DNA from 2 places in the Nonomuraea sp. NPDC001831 genome. Region 2 is predicted to be linked to the other one. Evidence: riboswitches for the same ligand, from Rfam matches in the RefSeq annotation. Region 2 holds a riboswitch; the other holds the start of a gene.
What was found. A riboswitch is a leader RNA that binds a small molecule or an ion and turns the genes downstream of it on or off. The one in region 2 is predicted to bind cobalamin.
Positions count from the first base shown of each region.

Region 1 (4,106 bases), on a different contig from region 2:
TGACCAGGTGGCGCTCGGCCGCCGACAGCTTGGGCAGGTCGTTCAGGTCGGAGTGCAGGTCCACCTCCTCGACCGTCCAGGTGTTCTTGATCGCGTCGCGGTAGCGGTCGAAGAACAGGGGGTAGCGCATGGGCCGCAGGGTCAGGCTCATGCCCGGGTCGAGCAACATCGGGTTCTCCTCGGGGGTCACTGGCAGGCCTCGCACGACTCGGGGTTCTCCAGGGAGCACACCAGGGCCTCCTCGGACTTGTTCGCGCGGGGCGCGGAGGGCGCGGAGGGCGCGGTGGGCGCGGCGGGCGTGAGGGGCACGGTGGCCTGCTGGATGCGGGTGGCCGGGCGCGAGCGCAGGTAGTAGGTGGTCTTCAGGCCGGACTTCCAGGCGTACAGGTACATCGAGGAGAGCTTGTCGATCGTCGGCGCGCTCATGAACAGGTTGAGCGACTGGCTCTGGTCGATGAACGGCGAGCGCGCGGCGGCCATGTCGATCAGCGCCCGCTGCGGCAGCTCCCAGGCGGTGCGGAACAGCCGGCGTACGTCCTCCGGCAGCTCGGCGATGCCCTGCACCGAGCCCTCGGCCTGCTTGATGGCCGCCCGGACGCGGTCGTTCCACAGGCCGCGCGACTTCAGCTCGGCCACCAGCGCGTTGTTGATCTGCAGGAACTCCCCGCTCAGCGTCTCGCGCTTGAACAGGTTGGACACCTGCGGCTCGATGCACTCGTAGCAGCCGACGATCGAGGCGATGGTGGCGGTCGGCGCGATCGCGATCAGCAGCGAGTTGCGCAGGCCGTGGGCGGCGATGCGCTCGCGCACCGCGTCCCAGCGCCCGGCCTGGGTGCCGCTCTGGCCCCACAGGTCGTGCTGGAGCCGGCCGCGGGCCGCCCACGTCTGGTCGTAGGCGGGGTGGGCGCCGAAGCGCTCGGCCAGGCCGGCGGAGGTCTCCAGCGCCGACAGGTAGATCTCCTCGGCGATCCGGGTGGACAGCTCCTTGGCCTCGGCCGAGTCGAACGGCAGGCGCAGCGCGAAGAAGACGTCCTGCAGGCCCATCACGCCGAGGCCGACCGGGCGCCAGCGCGGGTTGCTGGCCGCGGCCTGCTCGCTCGGGTAGTAGTTGATGTCGATCACCCGGTCGAGGAAGGTGACCGCGGTGCGGACGGTGGCGCGCAGCCGCTCCCAGTCGATGCCGCGGTCGATGCCGCCGTCGGGGGCCGCTGCCTGCCCCGTGCCCGTCAGGTGGGCGGCGAGGTTGACCGAGCCCAGGTTGCAGACCGCGGTCTCGGCGTCGCTGGACACCTCGACGATCTCGGTGCACAGGTTGGACAGGTGCACCACGTTGCCGGGCTCGGCCGCCTGGTTGCACAGGCGGTTGGCGGCGTCCTTGAAGGTCATCCAGCCGTTGCCGGTCTGGGCCAGGGTGCGCATCATCTTGGCGTACAGGTCGCGGGCCTTGATCTGCCGGACGTACCGCCCGTCGCGCTCGGCGGCGCGGTAGGCCTCCTCGAACGCCTCGCCCCACAGGTCGGGCAGCTCGGGGACCTCGTCGGGGTCGAACAGCGACCAGGTGCCGTCGGCCTCGACCCGGCGCATGAACTCGTCGGGGATCCAGTTGGCCAGGTTGAGGTTGTGGGTGCGGCGGGCGTCCTCGCCGGTGTTGTCGCGCAGCTCCAGGAACTCCTCGACGTCGGGGTGCCAGGGCTCCAGGTAGACGCAGGCCGCGCCCTTGCGCCGGCCGCCCTGGTTGACGGCGGCCACCGACGCGTCGAGCGTGCGCAGCCACGGGACGATGCCGTTGGAGTGCCCGTTCGTGCCGCGGATCAGCGCGCCCCGGGAGCGCACCCGCGACCAGGAGATGCCGATCCCGCCGGCGAACTTCGACAGCTGCGCCACCTGGGCGTACCGGTCGTAGATGGAGCCGATCTCGTCACGGGGCGAGTCGACCAGGTAGCAGGAGGACATCTGGGTGTGCCGGGTGCCGGAGTTGAACAGCGTCGGCGAGCTGGGCAGGTAGGCCAGCGACGACATGAGCCGGTAGAAGCCGACGGCCTCGGCGGGCGTCTCGGCCAGCCCGCAGGCCACGCGCAGCAGCCAGTACTGCGGCGTCTCCACCACCAGCCGGGTGGACGGGTGGCGCAGCAGGTAACGGTCGTAGACCGTCCGCAGCCCGAAGTACTCGAACCGCAGGTCGGCGGTGACGTCGATGGCGTCGTCGAGCTTGCGGGCGTTGGCGTTGACGAACTCGGCGGTCTCGTCGCCGATGAGCCCCTCGGCGTGGCCCAGCCGGATCGCCTGGCTGAAGGAGGCCACGCCCTGCCCGCGGACCTCCTTGTCGATGTAGCCCGACAGCAGCCGCGCGGCCAGGCGCGAGTACTGCGGCTCCTCGCCGATCATCTCGGCGGCCGTCTGGATGGACAGCCGGTCCAGCTCGGCGGTGGTGGCCCCGTCGTAGAGGCCGCTGATCGTCTTGGTGGCCACCCGCATCGGGTCGATGTCCGTCAGATCGGTCGCCCAGTGCTCCACCGCACGTACGATCTTGTTGACGTCGACCGGCTCCGCGGTGCCGTTGCGCTTGCGCACCTGCATCTGGACGCGCCGCGGCGCGGACCTGTCGGCGTCCGCCCGCGCCGTCGCGGCCAGGTCCGTCATCGGGTCCCCTGTGACCGTCACTGCGCTCTCCCCTCGTGAACTCGGTCAGCGGCCGAGAACGCGCGCAGGAGGCGGACGGCGAGGCGCCACAGCCCTCTCGCCGGTGCCGTCCACCGTCCCGCGCGGTCTCGGACCAGCCGCGCGCGCATGATCGCGCGCGGCGCGCCGGCAGGTCTTCGGACTCGTGGGCATGCTGTCGCTGCCTACTGGCCGTCGCTTCCCGGGCCTTCGGCCCAGTGCGTCTGACGGCGTTCGTTCCCACTTACCGCTGCGGGGCAGTCCCGGATTCCCACCGGGTTCCCTCTTGCCTCGGCCGCCCTGGCGGGGCGACCGAACCGGCTGCGGGAGACACCATATATAGGGCGGATCAAAAAGTCACACCCAACATCTCGTGTTGCGAAGAACCCACGCTCCGATCCGGCCATCCGCCACGGGGCCGCGCCCGCGAGGCTGGCGGCCCGATTGTGATCGACGTCATAGGCCCGCGATGCCCCGTTTTCGCTACCTTAGGTATCGATACTTCAAGTAGCGAAAACCTGAGGAGACGAGCATGAGCGAGACCACCGGCCTGCGTCCGGTCACGCCCGACTGGGACACCGTCACCCCCGCCGAGCTGGCCGCCTACGTCGAGGCGGAGAACCGGCTGCGCGCCTCCGTCGAGGCACAGGCGATCACCGGCCGGCCGGATCCCGGCGCCGCCGTCGACTGGCGGACGGTGGCGCTGCCCGGCCGCGACATCCGCGTCCGGGTCCACCGGCCCCGAGCGGCCGAGCCGGGGGACGCCCTGCCGCTCGTGCTGCACGTGCACGGGGGCGGCTTCGTCGGCACGGCGCCGCAGAGCGACTGGGTCAACAGCCACCTGGCCGCCCACCTGCCCGCCGTCGTCGTCTCGGTGGACCACCGGCTGCTCGACTGGCGCACGCCGCTGGCCGCCGCCGCCGACGACGGCTGGGACGTGCTCCGGCACGTGCTGGAGAACGCCGCGCAGTGGGGCGTCGACCCGGCGCGGGCCGTCCTGTTCGGCGAGAGCTGCGGCGGCCTGATCTGCGCCCTGGCCGCGATCAGGGCCCGCGACGCCGGTCTGCCCCTGAAGGCCCAGGTGCTGGTCAACCCCGCCGTGGAGGTGGCCGGGACGATGTTCGACCACCCCTCGATGACCCAGTACGCCGACACCCCGACGCTCAGCGTGCCGGTGTTGCGGCTGTTCCACCGGCTCGCCGTGCCCGAGGGGACGGACGCCCGCGCGCTCTCCCCGCTGTACGCCGACGACCTGGGCGGGCTGGCCCCGGCGCTCGTGGCGGTGCCGACCCACGACCCGATCGCCGACCACGGCCGCCGCTACGCCGAGGCGCTGCGGGCCGCCGGCACCCCCACCCGCCTGGCCGAGTACCCCGAGGCCGGGCACGCCTTCCTCAGCATGCCGGTGCTGGCCCCCCAGGCCGAGGACGCGCGGGCGGACATCCTGG
Region 1 covers NZ_JBIATU010000015.1:194,722-198,827, forward strand. Annotated here, with positions in the region: gene ACFYYW_RS37480 (ribonucleotide-diphosphate reductase subunit beta) at 1-205, opposite strand, end outside; gene ACFYYW_RS37485 (ribonucleoside-diphosphate reductase subunit alpha) at 187-2,661, opposite strand; cobalamin riboswitch at 2,790-2,995, opposite strand; gene ACFYYW_RS37490 (alpha/beta hydrolase) at 3,191-4,106, shown strand, end outside.
Region 1: linked by a shared signal. The riboswitch ahead of ACFYYW_RS37485 (ribonucleoside-diphosphate reductase subunit alpha) and the one ahead of ACFYYW_RS16645 (CbtB domain-containing protein) in region 2 are both predicted to bind cobalamin.

Region 2 (4,106 bases):
AGCTCGCCAGCGCGTCCGGCTCCTCCAGCGCGACCCGCCCGTACGGCAGGCCCCGCCATCGGCCGCAGTCCGCCTCCGCCAGGGCGGGAACCTCGCGGGCCGCCAGCCCCATGGCGGCGGCCGTCTGCCGCGCGGCCCTGCCGGGAGCGGTCCATGCCGCCGGCGCCTCGACGGAACCCCACGCGGCGGCCCTGGTCAGGCTCGCCGCGTCGGCGTCCTCGTCGGCGGGAAAGCACCCGGCCCGCATCCCCGGCGTCGTGGCATGCCGGACGAACAGCACCTTGCTCAGCTCGGCGCCGCGACCAGCGGATGAGCCGCCGCGCGCCGTTCGGCCCGGTCGCTCGCCCAGCCGAACAGCACGCCGAACGCCGCCCAGAAGACGAGCTGCGTGCCGATCGAGGCGAGCCGGAACTCCCACAGCAGCGTGGCGGGGAACCCCTCGGGCACCTCATTGACCGCCGGCAACAACCACCACGCGGCGACGACGGGCACGAGGAACGCGACCGCCGCCGCCGTCCAGCGCGCCCACGGGCCGCCCTCGACGCGGCGGGCCGTCGCCACCGCGATCGCCGTCGCCGCCAGCCCGACGAGGATCATCACCACGTAGAGCAGCGTGCGGCTGTTGATGGCATCCGGATCGCCCACCGCAGGCGGGTTGGCCGGATACTTCACGAAAGGTACGAGGATGATCGCGGCGAACGCCGTGCCGGCCGCGGCCACCGCCAGCCGCCCGTCGGAACGCGGGCCGACCCGCCCGCGCAGCCCGGCGAACACCAGGGCGAACACCCCGCCCACGGCGAGCCCGTAGAGCCCGGTGGCCAGGAACAGCCCCGCCTTCTGCACGGGCCTGCTGACCACGGCGTCCTCGCCGTGACTGTGCCCGGTCGGTTCGGCGTGACCGTGCTCGGCCGCCTCGGCGTGGCCGTGCTCGGCCGTCCCGGCGTCCGGATCGGGCGCCCCGGCCTGGGCGGCGGCCTCCTCCAGGGCGATCGCGTGGTCCACGCGAGGTTCACCGAAGGCGAAGGCGAAGGCGCCCGCGATCAGCCCGGCCAGCAGCCCGATGAGCAGACCTCTGGCCAGGAAGGTGCGTACCATGCCCGGCCCTCAGTGGCAGGGCACGCCGAGCAGGTGACGCCCGTCGTGCATCAGCTCGTGCAGGAAGGTGCCGGTCTGGGAGATGGCGCCGTTGTCCATCAGAACCAGGTAGGCGACCAGCAGCAGCACGGGCACGGCCAGCAGCAGCCAAGGGCGCAGGCGGGGAAAGGGAATCGTCGACGGGGTGGACAGCCCGGTCATGTCAAGCCTCCTCAGGGGTCACGCGTCCCATATCACGAGGTCACGGCTGCCAAGCGACCTGGCTCCCGGGATCTGCGTCCCGGATACAGTGGCGCGTCCGCACCGGCATCTCACCGGATTTCCCTTGGACAACCGTGAAATCTACCGGAACGTATCCTTTCCTCACGTTCGCGTCAACAGGCGCCCGGTGACCCTCCGTCACCTGCCGCTACGCCACGTGCCTTTGTGAAAGGCCCAGAATTCTACCTCGCCGAGTGGACGGATTTAGCCTGCGTTGGCAATTCGACCGCATATCGACAGCCGCGTCGGGCATCGAGCGAAGGAGGAGGATCCGGTGCCATGAATGTTGCCCGCGACGTACGCGACCGCTATACGGATGCGTTCAACGCCCACGACATGAAGGCACTGCTCAGCACTTTCAGCCCGACCGGGGTGTCCATCAGCCCCGAAGGCGTTTCCCAGGGACACGCCGAGCTGGCCTCCTATCTGGAGGAGTTCTGGACGGCGTTCCCCGACGTCCGGGCCGTGATCACGGAGTCCTCCGAGGGCGAGGCCACGACCGTCGACGAGCTGCTCATGGTGGGAACTCACCGAGGGCCGTACGCCATGGCCGACGGTCAGGTGCTGACCGCGACGGGGCGTCCCCTTCGTTTGCGTTGCTGTTATGTCTGCACGGTGGAAGACGGGCTCATAACGAGTCTGCGCCTCTATTTCGATCAATTGGAGTTGCTCACCCAGCTCTCCGCCTCGGTGACTTTGCAGCGCCCTTGACGAATTGCCCGACGCGATCCCGCGCCCGCCCGTCCTGCACCTGACAGAGGTACCTTCAGCAGGGCTCTGGTTGATCTTCGCGGCCGGCCGCACGCTGGCCGCATGACGACCGAAACCCACGACATGACCGCTGCCGGCACGACCCGCGATGGGGGCCGCGCGGCTGGCTCGTCCTCATCACGTTGTGCGGCGCGACGTTGATGACCGGGCTGGACTACTCGATCATCACGGTGGCGCTGCCGGAGATCGGCAGGGACCTCGGCTTCTCCTCCGCCTCGGCGCTGCAGTGGGTGGCCACGGCCTGCCTGCTGCCGACGGCCGCGTTGATGCCCCTGTTCGGACGCGCGTCCGACATGGTGGGCAGGCGCCGGTTGTTCGTCATCGGCGTGGCGGCGTTCTCGGCGTTCTCGTTGCTGGCCGGGCTGGCGCCGACCCCGGGGCTGTTGGTGGCGGCCCGCGCGGGACAGGGCGTGGCCGCGGCCATGATCGGCCCGACCGCGCTGGCGCTGATGACCGGCACGTTCCCGGAAGGGCCGCAGCGCACCAGGGCGCTGGGCGTCAACGGCGCCCTGCTGTCGCTGGGCTTCGTCGTCGGGACGATCGGCGGCGGCCTCATCACCAGCGGCCTGAACTGGCGCTGGACGATGCTCATCCTGTTCGGCATCGGCGTCCTGATCATGGCGGGCGCGGTGACGGTGGTGCGGGAGACGGCCGTACGCGGCCGCGCCAGGCTCGACGCGCCCGGCGCGCTCCTGGCGAGCGGCGGCCTGTTCGCCCTGGTCTACGGCATCTCGACCGGCGGGTCGGCGGGCTGGGGCAGCCTGCCGACGCTGGCGACGCTGACGGCCGCGGTCCTGCTGCTGGGCGGGTTCCTGGCCGTCGAGGCGCGGCACGCGGCCCCGCTCGTACCGCTGCGGCTGCTGCGCCGCAGGACGGTCAAGTGGGGCATGACGGTCGGGCTGGTCACCTTCGGGATGTGCGGCGGCGCGACCCTGCTGCTCAGCATCCACATGCAGGACGTCCTGGGCTACACGCCGCTGCAGACCGGGCTCGGCTTCCTCGGGGAGGGCGTCGCGGCCCTGGTCGCGGGCGGCTTCGCGGCCAGGATGATCAGCACGCGCGGGACGGCGGCGACCATCGTCACCGGCCTGACCGTGCAGGCCGCCGGCACCGCCGCCATGGTGTTCCTGCCGGCCCAGGGCGGCCTGGTCCTGCTGCTGGCGACGTCGGCCACCATGGGGTTCGGGCACGTCCTGACGGTGGTGGCCGCCGTCACGACCATCACGTCCGGGCTGGACGAGGCCGACCAGGGCGTGGCGGGAAGCCTCGCCCAGATGCCCACCTTCGTCGGAGCCGTCGGCGTGGCGGGGCTCACCGCGATCGCCGCCGCCCGTACGGAAGCGCTCGCCTCCGCCGCCACCGAGGCGTCGGCCACCCTCGGCGGCCTGCACGCCGCCTTCCTGGTGGCCGGCGCCGTGGCGCTGACCGGCGCATTCGTCGGCGGGGCCCTGCTGCGCCGCCCCGCCCCGGCCGCGTGACGTGCTCCCGAGGCCCTACGGTGAGACGGCGGCGGCCAGCTCGGCCAGCCGCCGCAACCGTTCCTCCGACGGCGAACCCGCCTCGGCCTGGAAGACCGTCACACCCTGCCCTTCGTCGTCGGGCGTGCGCAGCAGCTCGGCGGTGAGGGTCATGACGCCCACCTCCGGATGCCGGTAGTCGCGCGAGATGGAGGCGCAGTTGCTCACCGGGTGCTCGGTCCACATCGAGCGGAACTCAGGACTGAGCGCCAGCAGCTCCTCGACCAGCGCGGTCAGCCCTTCGTCGGCGGGGAACCGGCTCAGGGAGCCCTCCAGGTAGGCGATGTCGTCGCGGGCCTTCTGCGTCCAGTCGACATACAGCCCGCGGGAGAACTCCAGCTCCAGGAAGTCGAGGCGGACGAAGTTCGGCTTCTCCGCCCCCTCGAAGGGCCAGTGCGGGGCGAGCAGCGCGTGCGCCGGACGGTTCCAGGCCAGGATGTCGCCCCGCCGGCCGACCGCGAT
Region 2 covers NZ_JBIATU010000004.1:321,893-325,998, forward strand. Annotated here, with positions in the region: gene ACFYYW_RS16635 (histidine phosphatase family protein) at 1-280, opposite strand, end outside; gene ACFYYW_RS16640 (CbtA family protein) at 286-1,095, opposite strand; gene ACFYYW_RS16645 (CbtB domain-containing protein) at 1,105-1,296, opposite strand; cobalamin riboswitch at 1,331-1,460, opposite strand; gene ACFYYW_RS16650 (nuclear transport factor 2 family protein) at 1,636-2,067, shown strand; gene ACFYYW_RS16655 (MFS transporter) at 2,250-3,605, shown strand; gene ACFYYW_RS16660 (helix-turn-helix transcriptional regulator) at 3,621-4,106, opposite strand, start outside.